Regions from separate parts of the Parviterribacter multiflagellatus genome, predicted to be linked through region 2. Evidence: riboswitches for the same ligand, from Rfam matches in the RefSeq annotation. Region 2 holds a riboswitch; the other holds the start of a gene.

Region 1 (7,359 bases), on a different contig from region 2:
CGGCGACCGAGTCCCAGGGCCGCATCCACACGTCCACCGCGACGGTGGCCGTGCTGCCCGAGGCGGAGGAGGTCGACGTCCACATCGACCCGAACGACCTCCAGATCGACGTCTACCGCTCGTCCGGCCCCGGCGGCCAGTCGGTCAACACGACCGACTCGGCGGTGCGCATCACGCACAAGCCGTCGGGCGTCGTCGTGTCGATGCAGGACGAGAAGTCGCAGCTGCAGAACCGCGAGCGCGCGATGAAGGTGCTGCGCGCGCGGCTGTACGAGGCGGCGCTGGCCGAGCAGCAGGCCGCGGTGTCGGCGGACCGGCGCTCGCAGGTCGGCTCCGGCGAGCGCGCCGAGAAGATCCGCACGTACAACTACGGCGAGCGGCGGGTGACCGACCACCGCATCAAGCTCACGCAGCACAACCTCGAGCAGGTGCTCGAGGGGGAGCTGGAGGGCTTCACCAACGCGCTCCAGAACGACGAGAAGCGCCGCAAGCTCGAGCAGCAGGCCGGCGCCGACGCGGCGACCGCCTGAGGCACACGTGACGCCGTTCTCCGGCACGCCCGTGCGCGAGGCGCTGGACTCGGCGCTCGTGGCGCTGAACGCCGCGCAGGTCGACACGCCGCGGCTCGACGCGGAGGTGCTGCTCGCGCACGCGATGGGCGTCTCGCGGACGAAGCTCTACACCGAGCCGGACGCCGAGGTGGCGGGCCCGGCGGCGTCGGCCTTCCGCGACCTCGTGCGGCGGCGGACCGTCGGGCGCGAGCCCGTCGCGTACCTGGTGGGCACGAAGGGCTTCCGGCGCATCGAGCTGGAGGTCGACCCGCGCGTGCTCGTGCCGCGGCCCGAGACGGAGCTGCTGGTGGAGGCGGGGCTGGAGCTGCCGCAGGGCTCGACGGTCGTGGACGTGGGGACGGGCAGCGGGGCGATCGCGCTGGCGCTGAAGGAGGAGCGGCCGTCGCTCCAGGTGACCGGCACGGACGTGAGCGCGGATGCGCTGGAGGTCGCGCGCGCGAACGCGGCGCGGCTCGGTCTGGACGTCGCGTTCGTTCAGGATGACCTGTTCACGGGCAGCTACGACGCCGTGATCTCCAACCCGCCCTACGTCGCGCGCGGCGAGCGGCTCCCCGCCGAGGTGCGCCACGAGCCGTCCGGCGCCCTGTTCGGGGGTGACGACGGGCTCGACGTCGTGCGGCGGCTGGTGGCGCGGTGCGGCGAGGCGAGCGGCGTGCGGTTCGTGGCGCTGGAGATCGGCGAGGGGCAGGCGCAGGAGGTCGCGGCGCTGATGGCGGGCGCGGCGTTCGGCGACGTGGAGATCCGGCGCGACCTCGCGCGGATCGAGCGGGTGGTGATCGGGCGGCGATGACGGTCTCGGTGTCGGTCGAGGACGCGGCGACGTTCGCGCGGTGCATCGCGGTGGGCGGCGTGGCGGTCTTCCCCGCGGACACGGTCTACGGGCTGGCCTGCGAGCCGGACCTCGACGACGCGGTCGCGCGGCTGTACGAGCTGAAGGGACGGCGGCCGGAGAAGCCGTCGGCGGTGATGTTCTTCCGCGTCGAGCTGGCGCTGGCCGCGCTGCCGGAGCTGGGGGACCGCACGCGTGCGGCGGTCGAGGCGCTCGTGCCCGGCGGCGTGACGCTGCTCCTGCCCAACCCGGCGCACCGCTTCCCGCTCGCGGCGGGGCCCGATCCGGACACGATCGGCCTGCGCGTGCCGGCGCTCCCGCCGTCGTGCGCGGCGCTGGAGTCGGTGCGCTGGCCAGTGCTGCAGTCGAGCGCCAACCACGCCGGCGGCGCCGACGCGCGGCGCCTGGAGGACGTGCCGGAGGACATCCGGCGCGAGGCGGACATGGTGCTCGACGGCGGCGAGCTGCCCGGCACGCCGTCGACCGTGGTGGATCTGCGGCAGTTCGAGACGACGCGCGACTGGCAGGTCCTGCGCGAGGGCGCGCTGGCGCGCGACGAGCTGCGCGCGCGGCTCTCCGGCTTGTAGCTGTTGGAACTTGACTGCGGCGAAGGAGTAGGGTCGCCCGCATGGCTCCGCTCGAGGTCACCGAGCACGAGCCCCGGCCTGGCACGATCCGCGTCACCCTGTCCGGGGAGCTCGATCTCGCCACCGCGTACGCGTTCGACCGCCGGATGCTGTCGATCGAGCTGCAGCGCCCCGAGCTCATCCTCGTCGACCTCCGCGGCCTGACGATGCTCGACTCCACCGGCCTCGCGCGCATCGTCTCCGCCCAGCGCCGCGCCCGCCGCGGCGGCTGGAAGCTCGTGCTCGTCCGCGGCGGCCGGGTCGTGCAGCGCGTCCTCCAGACCACCCGCCTCGAGGAGCTCCTCGAGGTCACCTCCGACCCCGACCGCTACCTCACCTGATCCGGCCCGCCCGGCCGGCCGGACGCGGTAGCCTTGGGGGTGCTCCGCCGCGACTGGCGCCACGGGTGGAACCGACCACCGGGAAGCGGCAGGGGCAAGCTCGCCGCGCGCCTGGGCACCCCGCCGCACACCTTCGGAGGATCGCCGTGACCGACCTGCCCCAGGACTTCTTCAACCGCCCCGTCGCCGACGTGGACCCCGAGATCGCCGAGGTGCTCGACCTCGAGCTCGGCCGTCAGCAGCGGACGCTCGAGATGATCGCGTCCGAGAACTTCGTGCCGCAGGCCGTGCTGGACGCGCAGGGCTCGGTGCTCACGAACAAGTACGCCGAGGGCTACCCGGGCCGCCGGTACTACGGCGGCTGCGAGCACGTGGACGTCGCCGAGATGCTGGCGATCACCCGCGCGAAGGAGCTGTTCGGCGCCGACCACGCGAACGTGCAGCCGCACGCCGGCGCGCAGGCGAACGCGGCGGTCTACCACGCGCTGCTGCAGCCGGGCGACACGATCATGGGCCTCGCGCTCCCGCACGGTGGTCACCTCAGCCACGGCATGAAGATCAACGTGTCGGGGCGCCTCTACGACATCGCGCCGTACCACGTGCGCGAGTCCGACTCGCTCATCGACATGGACGAGGTCGAGCGGATCGCGAAGGAGCGCCGGCCGAAGCTCCTGCTCGCCGGCTGGTCTGCGTACCCGCGCATCCTCGACTTCGAGCGCTTCCGCGCGATCGCCGACGAGGTCGGCGCGCTCCTCATGGTCGACATGGCGCACTTCGCCGGCCTGGTCGCCGCGGGCATCCACCCGAACCCGGTGCCGTACGCCGACGTTGTCACCACGACGATCCACAAGACGCTCGGCGGCGCGCGCGGCGGCATGATCCTGTGCCGCGAGGAGCACCAGAAGAAGATCGACTCGGCCGTCTTCCCGGGCCAGCAGGGCGGCCCGCTGATGCACGTCATCGCCGGCAAGGCGATCGCGCTCAAGATCGCCGCGACCGAGGCGTTCCGCGAGCGGCAGGAGCGCACCGTCGCGGGCGCGCAGGCCGTCGCTGAGAAGCTCGTCGGCGCCGGCAACGGCGTCAACGTCCTCACCGGCGGGACCGACGTGCACCTCGTGCTCGTCGACCTGCGCGAGTCCCCGATCGACGGCCAGCAGTCCGAGGACCGGCTGCACGAGATCGGCATCACCGTCAACCGCAACGCGGTGCCGTTCGACCCGCGTCCGCCGGCGGTCTCGTCGGGCCTGCGCGTCGGCGCCTCGGCGCTGGCAACCCGCGGCGTCCAGGCCGACGACTTCGCCGAGATCGGCGAGATCATCGCGGCCGCGCTGCAGGACGACTTCGAGGCCCGCAAGGGGGAGCTCGGCGACCGCGTCGCCGCGATCGCCGAGCGCTACCCCCTGTACGAGCACCTGGGCAAGGCCGCCGCGACGGCCTAGCCGCTACTTCGTGAGGGTCACCGTCGTCCGGCGCTTGCCCGCGACGACGGTGAGCTTCACCGTGTGCTTCTTCGCCAGCCGCTTCTTCGCGGCCTTGGTGAAGCGGATCGTCACCTTGCCGCCGCGCTTCGCGCGGCCGCTGCCGACGGTCCTGCGGCCCTCCAGCGCGCGCACCATCGTGCCGCGCTTGACGCCCGTGAGGGTGAGCTTGAGGCCGCTGCGCAGCGCCGGGGCGAGCTTGAGCTGCTTGCCGTTCGCCCCGTCCTTCTTCGTCGTGCCCTTCTTCGGGTCCGTCGCGACGGGCTTGGGGCCGGCGGCGGCCGCGCGGTCGACCTGCTCGCAGTCGGGCGCGATGGTGTCCGCGGCGTCCGCGATCACCTTGTCGGTGCCGGTGCCGCACGTGACCGAGTCCGCCTCGCCGTCGCGGACGTTGACGGTGTCGTTGCCGAACGGGTGCTTGCACCACAGGTAGCTGCACTCGCTGGTGGCCTGGTCGGCGGTGATCGTGTCGCGGCCGGGCCCACCGGTGATGTTGTCGTCGCCGAAGCCGCCGTCGAGGCGGTCGTTGCCGGCGCCGCCGTCGACGGTGTCCTCGCCGTCGCCGCCGCGCAGCTCGTCGTCGCCGCCGTTGCCGATCAGCGCGCCGGGCTCGCCGACCTGGTGGAGCTTCATGAACTCCGGCGCGTCGGTGCCGACGATGCGGCCGCCCGGCGCGGTGAGCGTGAGGCGCTCGACGCCCTGGATGTCGTCGTTCTCGCCCGGCCGGCCGTCGTCCGCGCCTCCGCCGAGGGTGAACGCGCTCTGCGGGTCGCTGTCGGTGAAGCGGGAGCTGTAGTCGGCGTCGATCGTGTCGATGCCCGCGCCGCCGTCGACGACGTCGGTCGACTGCTGCTCGTAGCCGTCGGGCGCGAGGTTGTCGTTGCCGTTGCCGCCGCTCAGCCGGTCGGCGCCCTCGCCGCCCTCCAGCGTGTCGTCGCCGTCGCCGCCGTCGAGGACGTCGGCGTTGGTCCAGCCGCGCAGCTTGTCGTTGCCCGGGCCCCCGATCAGGGTCTCCTTGGCGCCGAAGCCGCCGAGGTCGTCGGCGCCGTCGCCGCCCTCCACGACGATCGTCGCGTCGGCCCAGAAGTCGGAGCTGGTGGCGAACGAGTCGTCGAGGTCGCCGAGGACGTACTTGATCGCGCCGGCCGGCCGCGGGCACTCGACGAAGTTGCCGTTGTCGCGGTAGTCGTCGCACTGGGCGGGGAACGCGGTGAGCGTGTTCCCGTAGCCGGGGCCGATCGCGGCCTTCGTGCTGTCGAAGCTGCCGCGGTAGAGGTTGACGTCGTTGTCCTCGCCGTTCGCGGCGCGGAAGACGAGGTCGTCGCCCTCGTACGCGAGGGTCGCGGCGCCGGCCGTGGAGGCGGCGCCGCCGAGGGCCGCGGTCGCGGCCAAGGCAGTCAGCAGGAGGCGGGTCGATGGCATGCCCGGGACCTTCGCCGCCGGGGACCCCGGCACGCGTCGGGGGGATGACGGGTACGCACCCCCGATGACGGCCGGGGCCGCCGCCTCCGGACCCCGGCGAGGTAGCGTGGGGGCGGATGGAGACCACCAGCCGCCGCGGCATCGTCAACCCGCGCGAGGGGTTCCGCCACTTCCGGCTCACGCGCGAGGAGCCGCACCCGGACCTCGCGCCCTGGGTCGAGCGGCACTGGATGGTCGAGTGGGATCTGCGCGGGCGGCCGCCGTTCACCCAGCAGGTCATCCCTCACCCCTCGGTGAACGTCGCGTCGGAGCCGGGCGGCACGTGGGTGCACGGCATCGGCACGGCGCGGTTCGCGCGCGAGCTGACCGGGCGCGGCGCGGCGTTCGGGACGAAGTTCCGTCCCGGGGCGTTCGCGCCCTTCCACGGCGCGCCGGCGTGGGAGCTGACCGACGCGGTGCTGCCGGTCGGCGCGGTCTTCGGGGCTGACGGCGATGCGCTGGCGGAGCGCATCGCGGCGCGCGGCGCCGGCTTCGACGCGCACGTGGAGGAGGTCGAGGCGTTCCTGCTCGCGCGGCGGCCGGCGCCGGACTCGAACGTCGCGACGATCCACCGGATGATCGTCGCGATGCTGGAGGAGCCCGCGAACCTGCGCGCCGCTGACGTCGCCGAGCGGTACGGGATGTCGCAGCGCACGCTGCAGCGGCTCTTCCGCCGGTACGTCGGCGTGGGGCCGAAGTGGGTCCTGCAGCGCTACCGCATCCACCAGGCGGCGGAGCTGCTCGCGGACGGCGAGCACGACGACTGGGCGGCGATGGCGCTGGATCTCGGCTACTTCGACCAGGCGCACTTCGTCAACGACTTCCGCGCGGTGGTCGGGATGCCGCCGGCGCAGTACGTCGCCGTGTGCGCGGCGGCGCGCGAGGAGCTGGCGGCGGCCTAGCGGCGGCGGCTCGCGGCAGCCGCGCGCAGCACGGCCTCCATCCGCTCGACCTGGCGGGAGAGCGCGTGCGGCTCGGCCGCGGCGCGCGCGGCGGGGTTCGGGGTGCCGAGCGCGGCCGCGCGCTCCAGCCCGGCGCGGATGCTGTCGACGTCGAGCGGGTCGACGAGCGCACCCGCCTCGGGCGTGACGAACTCGGGTGGCCCGCCGACCGTCGTCGCGACGACCGACCGCTGCGACGCCATCGCCTCCAGGACGACCTGGCCGAGCGGCTCCTCCAGCGACGGCAGGACGAGCGCGTCCGCGGCGGCCATGTAGCGGGGGATCTCGGCGTGGGGGACCCGGCCGCGCAGGACGATGCCCTCACGGCCCTCCAGCTCGCCGCGCAGCTCGCCGTCACCGACGCAGACGAGCGTCCCGCGCCCGAAGGCGGCGAACGCGTCGCGCAGCCGCACGACGTTCTTGCGCTCGATCAGCGAGCCCGCGAAGAGGAACACCGGGCCGGGCGCATCGGCGAGGCCGAGCTCCGCGCGTGCGGCGGCCGGGTCGGCGGGCGCGAACGCGTCGAGGTCCACGCCGCAGTCGATCACGATGCTGCGGCGCGCCTTGAGCGGCAGCGTGTCGCGCAGGAAGGCGGAGTTGAAGATCGTCGTGTGCGCGCGCCGCAGGACGAACGCGGTCGCGCGCTGGACGAGCGAGCCGTGGAGCGCGTTGCGCACGTCCTGCCCGTGCGCCATCACGACCAGCGGCGGCCAGCGGCCGACCGTTACGAGCGCGGCGGCCAGCCCGGCGGGCACGAGGAAGTGGGCGAACACGACGTCGGGGCGGCGCGTCCGGGCCAGACGGAGCGTGTCGAGCAGGAGCTTGGCGTCGCCCGCGCGCCCCGCGCCGCGCCGGTCGACCACCGCGCGGTCGACGGTGTGGCCGCGCCGCTCCAGCTCCTCCACGACCTGCCGGACGAACACGCCGAGGTCGGGGTCGTCCGGACCCGGCCAGAACTGCGAGACGAGCAGGATCCGCAGCGGGCCGGTGCCGGGGACCTCGCCGCCCGGGGCGTCCGGCGTGGGGAACGGGCCCGCGGTGGTCACGGCCGCTGGGCGGCGCCCGGCGCGGGCGCCATCGCCTCCAGCCACAGCGCGCGCCGCGCGTCCAC
Region 2 (7,359 bases):
CGGCGCAGCAGCCGCACGCGGTCGCCGCGCAGCACGGCGCCGACGACCATGCCCTGCGGGCTCTCCAGCAGCGACGCGCGGCGCGCGCAGACGATCGCGGCACGCGCTCCCGAGGCGGCGCGCGCGGCGGTGTCGCCGACCTCCCCCAGCCGGTCGATCCCGGCCTTGCGCTCCAGCATCAGGTCGCCGACGTCGGCCGGCGCGATGCGCGGCACGGCCTCGGGGTGCGGACCGAGCTGGAGCTGGCGCTCGTCGCGCGGCCGCGTCTCGAGCCGCGTGAGCCGCTCGGTCACGACCACGTCGCCCACGGTCAGCTCGCGCTCGACGATCCGCAGCGAGCCGGCGAGCGCGAGGATGCGGTCGCGCTCGCGCGGGCCGTCGCCGGCGTTCGGGCCGTCGACGAGCACGACCGTGCGCTGCCCGAACCGGCGCGGGCCGGCGCCTGCGCGCTTCAGCACGCCGGCCCTCAGCTGCGCCCTTAGCAGCTCGGCCTGCGTCGCGGCGTTCCAGCGGATCAGCGGTGCCGGGTCGTCGAGCCGGTACTCGCGCAGCACGCGCGGCTCCATCGCGTTCCACACCCGCCACGTCCCGTCGGGCGCGAGCGCGTCCTCGCTCTGCACGCCGCCCCGCGGCCCGGTGACGACGGTCCGCGCGGCGTCGGCCGCGATCCAGTGCTCGATGCGCGTGACCCGCCCGAGCACGCCGTCCGAGCGCGTGATGCGCCGGTCGAGGACCTGGTGCTCGACCGTGCCGGCGGCGACCGGCACCGCCTGCAGGTCCGGCGGCGCGAGCCACTTCGCCGCGCGCGCCGCCGGCGCAGGGGTCAGGGCCGCCGCGGCGAGCGCCGCGACGGCCACCGACCCCGCTGTGCGCGTGAGGCTCAGCGCGCCACCCGCGCGTTCTTGCGCGCCTCGGCGGCGCGCTGGCGGTACTCCTCGATCGAGGCGGTGTAGCGGAACGTCCGCTCGCGGCCGTTGAACGAGGTCTTGCTCACCGTCGTGAACCGCTCGGTGTCGGTGGCGGGCACGCGGTAGGTCGCATCCGCCCAGTCGCCGTCGTCGTAGGTGCTGCGCGTGCGGACCTTGGTCGCGCCGGCCGCGCGGGCCGCGGCGACCTGGTCGCCGACGAAGCCGTAGCAGAGCACGCGGGTGTCCTGGAGCTCCTTGCCGCAGTCGATCTTCTCGGCTGCGCGGCCGTCGTCGTACGACAGCGTGACGGTGAGCGAGGTCTGCGAGTGCGCGTCCCGGTCCTTCGCGACGGCAGCGGAGGGCGCCGCGGCGACGGCGAGCAGGGCGGTCGCGGCGAGCGCGTTGCGGAGAGTTCTGGTCATACCCGTACGACCGGAGGCCTCCGCCAGCGTGACGGCTCAGGGGTCCGCGCACCGCCGCGTCCGACCTTCGGCGGACGCGGCGGGCGGATGCAGCGGTGGCGCTAGGCGGTCAGCGCGACGGCGCGGCCGTCGAGGAAGCCGTCGGTCGCGACGATGCGGTCGACGAGCTCCTGCGGGATCGGGTCGGACGTGGTGACGACCATCACCGCGACGCCGTCCTCGCCCTCGTCCTCGTCGGTCTTGTAGCCGACGGCGGCCGAGGCGATGTTGACGCCGGCCTCGCCGAAGAGCGTGCCGACGCGGCCGATCTGGCCCGGCACGTCCTGGTAGCGGAAGAGCGCGAGGTGCTCGGTGAGCTGGAGGTTGAACCGCTGGCCCCACGCCTCCAGGAGGTGCGGCCGGTCGCGGTTGCCCAGGGTCGTGCCGACGACGCGCGTCTCGACGCCGCCCGACCGCACCGTGATGCGGACCAGGTCGGTGAAGTCGCGCGCGTGCGCGTTCTTCGTCTCGATCAGCTCGATGCCGCGCTCCTCGGCGAGGAACGGCGCGTTCACCGCGTTCGCCTCCTCCTCGGTGCGCCCGGAGAGGACGCCGAGCAGCGCGGCGGTGCCCAGCGGACGGGTGTCGCGCTCGGCGATGCGGCCCAGCGACTCGACCTCGACGCAGTCGACCGAGGAGCTCTCGGCGAGCGTCGACGCCAGGCGCGACAGGCCCTGGGTGAGCGGGACGAACGGCCCGAGCACCTCGAGGTCCTCCGCCTTGACGGCCGGCGCGTTGACCGCGGTCGTCACGCTGCCGCCGTTGAGCGCCGCGATGATCTGCTCGGCCACCTGGTAGCCGGCGCGGTCGTTGGCCTCGGCGGTCGAGGCGCCGAGGTGCGGCGTCACGACGACCTTGGGGTTGCCGAACAGCGGATGCTCGGTGACCGGCTCGGAGCGGAAGACGTCGAGCGCCGCGCCGCCGACCTTGCCGGACGCGATCGCGGCCTCGAGGTCCTCGTCGACGATCAGCGGCCCGCGGGCCACGTTGATCACGAAGACGCCGTCCTTGCACTTCGCGAGCGCCTCGGCGTTGAGCCAGCCCTCGGTCTCCGGCGTCTTGGGCAGGTGGAGCGTGAGGAAGTCGGCGGCCGCGTACACGTCGTCGGACGTCTCGGCCTTCTCGACGCCCAGCTCCTTGTAGCGCTCGGCCGACACGAACGGGTCGAACGCGACGATGCGCATGCCGAACGACTTCGCGCGCTCGGCCACCAGCTGGCCGATGCGGCCGAAGCCGAGGATGCCCAGCGTCTTGTCGAGCAGCTCGACGCCGCTGTACTTCGAGCGGTCCCAGCGGCCCTCGACGAGCGACTTGTGCGCCTGCGGGATGTTGCGCGCGACGGCGAGCAGCATCGCCACGGTGTGCTCGGCCGCGGTGACGACGTTGGACTGCGGGGCGTTGGCCACGACGATGCCGCGCTTGGTGGCGGCCGGGACGTCGACGTTGTCGACGCCCACGCCCGCGCGCCCGATGACGCGCAGGTTCGTGCCGGCCTCGATGAGGTCGGCCGTCATCTTCGTGGCGGAGCGGATCAGGATGCCGTCGTACTCGGCGATCCGGCTCGGGAGGTCGAAGCCGTCGGCGTCGAACGCGGTGTCGACGTCGAAGTGCTCGCGGAGCAGGTCGATCCCGCTCTGGCCGATCTTCTCGGCGACGAGGACCTTGGTCATGCCTGGTTCTCCACGACGTACTCGATGCAGGCCGTCAGGGCCTTCACGTCGTCCGGCTCGATGGCCGGGAACATCGCGACGCGGAGCTGGTTGCGCCCGAGCTTGCGGTACGGCTCGACGTCGACGATGCCGTTCGCGCGCAGCGTCTTGGCGACCTGCGCGGCGTCGACGTCGTCGCTGAAGTCGATCGTGCCGATGACCAGCGAGCGGTGCGCCGGGTCCTGCACGAACGGCGAGGTGTACTCGGTCTTCTCGGCCCAGCCGTAGAGGTGGTCCGAGGAGGCCTTCGTGCGGCCGACCGTGAAGTCCAGGCCGCCGTTGGAGCACATCCAGTCGAGCTGGTCGGCGAGCAGCAGGAGCGTCGCGACCGCGGGCGTGTTGTAGGTCTGGTCCTTGCGCGAGTTGTCCAGCGCCGTGGGGATCGAGAGGAAGTCCGGGACCCAGCGGTCCGTCTTGCCGATCTCCTCGATCCGCTCGATCGCGGCCGGGCTGGCGAGCGCGAGCCACAGGCCGCCGTCCGAGGCGAACGACTTCTGCGGCGCGAAGTAGTAGACGTCGGCGTTCGACACGTCGACGGCCAGGCCGCCGGCGCCGGACGTCGCGTCGATGAGGACGAGCGAGTCGCCGGCCGGACGCTCGATCGGCACCATCACGCCGGTCGAGGTCTCGTTGTGGGCCCAGGCGACCACGTCGGCGGCGTCGTCGTCGCGCGGCGCGGGCGCGGAGCCCGGGTCGGCCGAGACGACGATCGAGTCGCCGAGGAACGGCGCGGCCTGCGTGACCTTGGCGAACTTCGACGAGAACTCGCCGTAGGTCAGGTGCAGCGCGCGGTCGCGGACGACGCCGAACGCCAGCGCGTCCCAGAAGGCGGTGGTGCCGCCGTTGCCGAGGATGACCTCGTAGCCGTCGGGCAGCTGGAAGAGGTCGGCGAGGCCCTCGCGGACGCGCTTGACGACGCCCTTGACGGGCGCCTGGCGGTGCGAGGTGCCCATGATGGCCACGCCGTGGTCGGCGAGGTGCTGCAGCTGCTCGGGGCGGACCTTCGAGGGCCCGGCGCCGAAACGGCCGTCTTGGGGCTTCAGGTCCGGCGGGATCTCCACCGTCGCGGTCGACGTCATGCGGACAGCTCCGAAGTTCGTGGTTCAGAACAGAGGTGCCCAGGCGTGCGGCGGCTGATGCGGCCGCCGCTTCCCGGTGGTGCTCCACCCAAGACGCCAGTCGCGGCGGCGCCTTGGGCGAGCATATCGAGCGGGTGCGAGCGGCTTGTCACCGATTCGTCAAGAACCGGCGGGCGCGGCTCAGAACTCGGTCTTGATCCAGTCCATCTTCGACCGCAGCTCCTTGCCGGTCGTCTCGATCTGGCCCCTCGCCTGCTCCTCGCGCATGCGCTTGAAGTTCTCCTGGCCCGCGCGGTTCTCGGCGATCCACTCGCGCGCGAAGGTGCCGTCCTGGATCTCCTCGAGGATCTTCTTCATGTTGGCGCGCGTCTCCTCGGTGATGACGCGCTTGCCGCGGGTGTAGTCGCCGTACTCGGCCGTGTTGGAGATCGAGTACCGCATGCCCGCGAGGCCCTTCTCGTACATGAGGTCCACGATGAGCTTGAGCTCGTGGAGGCACTCGAAGTACGCCATCTGCGGGTCGTAGCCGGCGTTGACGAGCGTCTCGAAGCCGGCCTGGACCAGCTCGGAGGCGCCGCCGCACAGCACGGCCTGCTCGCCGAAGAGGTCGGTCTCCGTCTCGTCCTTGAACGACGTCTCGATGACGCCGCCGCGGGTGCAGCCGATGCCCTTGGCGTACGCGAGCGCGAGCGCCTTGGCGTTGCCCGTCGCGTCCTGGTGGATCGCGATCAGGCCCGGCACGCCGGAGCCCTCGGTGTACTGGCGGCGGACCAGGTGGCCCGGGCCCTTCGGGGCGGCCAGCGCGACGTCGACGCCCGCGGGCGGCTCGACCTCGCCGTAGTGGACGCTGAAGCCGTGGCCGAAGAGGAGCAGGTTGCCCTCGGCGATGCCGTCGCGGACGTCGCTCTCCCAGATCTGCCGGTGCAGCTCGTCCGGGGTGAGGAGCATGACGATGTCGCCCGCGCTGGCGGCGTCGGCGACGTCCAGCACGCGCAGGCCGTCCTGCTTGGCCTGCTCGACGCTCTTGGAGTCGGGACGAAGGCCTACGACGACGTCAACTCCGGAGTCCTTGAGGTTCTGCGCATGCGCGTGCCCCTGGGAGCCGTAGCCGATGATGGCCACGGTCTTCCCCTCGAGCAGGCCGAGGTCGGCGTCGTCGTCGTAGTACATGGCGGTGGAACCTAGCGCGTACGCGCGCGCGACGTTGGGTTCACCTACGAATTAGGCGCGGCGGTGAGGTCCTTGATGACCCAGTCGCAGCGCTCCCCCACGAGCTCGAGCACGCGCACGCTGATCTGCCGCAGCGTCTCGGCTTCCTCGTCGGTGATCGCCGCGCCGAAGTACTTCTCGACCGCCGCCTTCTGGAGCGGGGCCGCCCGCTCCATCGTCTCCCTGCCCTTCGGCGTGATGACGGCGTACGTGACGCGCCGGTTCTCGGGCGGCGTCTCGCGGCGCACGAGGCCCGCCTCCTCCATCCGCGCGACCAGGCGCGTGACGCCGCCGCGCGAGAGCAGCGTCATGTCGGCCAGCTCCCCCATGCGCCAGCGGCCGTCGTGCTCGGTGTCCTTGCACAGGTAGTAGAGGAGCTCGAACCAGGGCATCGGCAGGCCCGACTCGGCCTCGACCTCCTGCTCGATCTTCTCCAGGGACCGGAGCGTCGCCTGAAGCGTGCCGTACCAGCCCTGGAACTTCGGCTCGATGTGACCCATGGCGGCGAGAACTGTAGGAGGTGATCTTTTCGAAATCAACACTTGACACGTCAACTGTTGAGCGCGTACGTTTCCGCCGTCAACGTTTTCCGTGTCAACTGTTGAGACGGAAAGAAAGGGAACGATGCCGCTCCAGACCCCACTCGCCCGCCTCGCCGACCGGATGTTCCGGCGCCGCCGGCTCGTCGTCTTCGGCTGGGTGGTCGCCCTCGTCGCGGCGTTCGGGCTCGCCACCGCGTTCCACGGCGAGTGGTCGGCCGACTACTCGACACCGGGCTCGGAGTCCAAGGCCGCGGCCGAGCGGCTCACCGAGCGCTTCCCTGGCCAGTCGCCCGAGACGATCGACGTCGTCTGGCGGGCCGAGGACGCGTCCGCGCCGGCCGTCCGGGAGCAGGTCGACCGCGTGCTGACCGAGGCGCGCGGGCTTGAAGGGATCGCCCGAGGAGCGGAACCGCCCGCAGCGCAGGTCTCGGAGGACGGGCGCACCGCGCTCGTGCGGCTGCCGCTGGCGGTGGAGAACGCGTCCGACGTCCCGGTCGAGACCGGCACGGCGCTGATCGAGGCGGCCGAGCGCGCGTCGCGCGACGGCGTCCAGGTAGCGGTCACCGGCCAGGCCATCGTCGATGCGCAGCAGGGCGCGGTCTCGTCCGAGGGCGTCGGCCTGCTGATCGCCGCGGCCGTGCTGCTGCTGACCTTCGGCTCGATCGTCGCGGCCGGGCTGCCGCTGATCACCGCGCTCTTCGGGCTCGGCGTCTCGACCGCCGTCGTGATGCTGCTGGCCGCCGTCGTCGACACGCCGGACTGGGCGGAGTCGGTCGCCGCGATGATCGGGATCGGCGTCGGCATCGACTACGCGCTGCTCATCATCACGCGGTTCCGCGCGGCGGTCGCCCGTGGCCTCGCGCCGCAGGCCGCGACGGTCGAGGCGATCGCGACGGCGGGGCGCAGCGCGCTCGTGGCCGGCGGCACGGTCGTCATCTCGCTCATGGGCCTCTTCCTCGTCGGCCTGACCTACCTCTACGGCGTGGCGCTGAGCGCGATCGCCGCGGTGCTGATCGTGATGGCCGCCTCGGTGACGCTGCTGCCCGCGCTGCTCGGCTTCTTCGGCACGCGGATCAACCGGCTGCGCATCCCGGGCGTCGGCCGCGAGGCCGCCGACCCGGCCCGCACCCCTGCCGCGCGGTGGAGCCGGATGCTCCAGCGCCGCCCACTCCTGGCCGCCGTCGCCGGCGTCGCGCTCCTGCTCGTGCTCGCCGCGCCGGTCACCGGGCTGCGGCTCGGCTTCCCCGACCGCGGCAACGACGCCGAGGGCACCATGACGCGGACCGCCTACGACCTCACGCGCGAGGGCTTCGGCGCCGGCGCGGCCGGGCCGCTGCTCGTGGTCATGGACGGACAGGACCGCGCCGCCGTCGCGCGGGTCGCCGCCGAGGCGCGCGACGAACCCGGCGTCGCGGCGGTGAGCGAGCCGGTCGTGAACCGCGCGGGCGACA

Evidence for each region. A riboswitch is a leader RNA that binds a small molecule or an ion and turns the genes downstream of it on or off. The one in region 2 is predicted to bind ZMP and ZTP.
Region 1: linked by a shared signal. The riboswitch ahead of glyA (serine hydroxymethyltransferase) and the one ahead of serC (phosphoserine transaminase) in region 2 are both predicted to bind ZMP and ZTP.

Annotation. Positions count from the first base shown of each region.
Region 1 covers NZ_JBXPIZ010000004.1:383,890-391,248, forward strand. Annotated here, with positions in the region: gene prfA (peptide chain release factor 1) at 1-530, shown strand, start outside; gene prmC (peptide chain release factor N(5)-glutamine methyltransferase) at 538-1,362, shown strand; gene AC1UE5_RS11230 (L-threonylcarbamoyladenylate synthase) at 1,359-1,988, shown strand; gene AC1UE5_RS11235 (STAS domain-containing protein) at 2,030-2,368, shown strand; ZMP/ZTP riboswitch at 2,408-2,492, shown strand; gene glyA (serine hydroxymethyltransferase) at 2,515-3,807, shown strand; gene AC1UE5_RS11245 (calcium-binding protein) at 3,811-5,268, opposite strand; gene AC1UE5_RS11250 (DUF6597 domain-containing transcriptional factor) at 5,385-6,209, shown strand; gene AC1UE5_RS11255 (glycosyltransferase) at 6,206-7,294, opposite strand; gene AC1UE5_RS11260 (polysaccharide biosynthesis protein) at 7,291-7,359, opposite strand, start outside.
Region 2 covers NZ_JBXPIZ010000008.1:45,756-53,114, forward strand. Annotated here, with positions in the region: gene AC1UE5_RS17500 (hypothetical protein) at 1-857, opposite strand, end outside; gene AC1UE5_RS17505 (hypothetical protein) at 881-1,330, opposite strand; gene serA (phosphoglycerate dehydrogenase) at 1,432-3,039, opposite strand; gene serC (phosphoserine transaminase) at 3,036-4,157, opposite strand; ZMP/ZTP riboswitch at 4,188-4,271, opposite strand; gene ilvC (ketol-acid reductoisomerase) at 4,338-5,327, opposite strand; gene AC1UE5_RS17525 (MarR family winged helix-turn-helix transcriptional regulator) at 5,372-5,866, opposite strand; gene AC1UE5_RS17530 (MMPL family transporter) at 5,991-7,359, shown strand, end outside.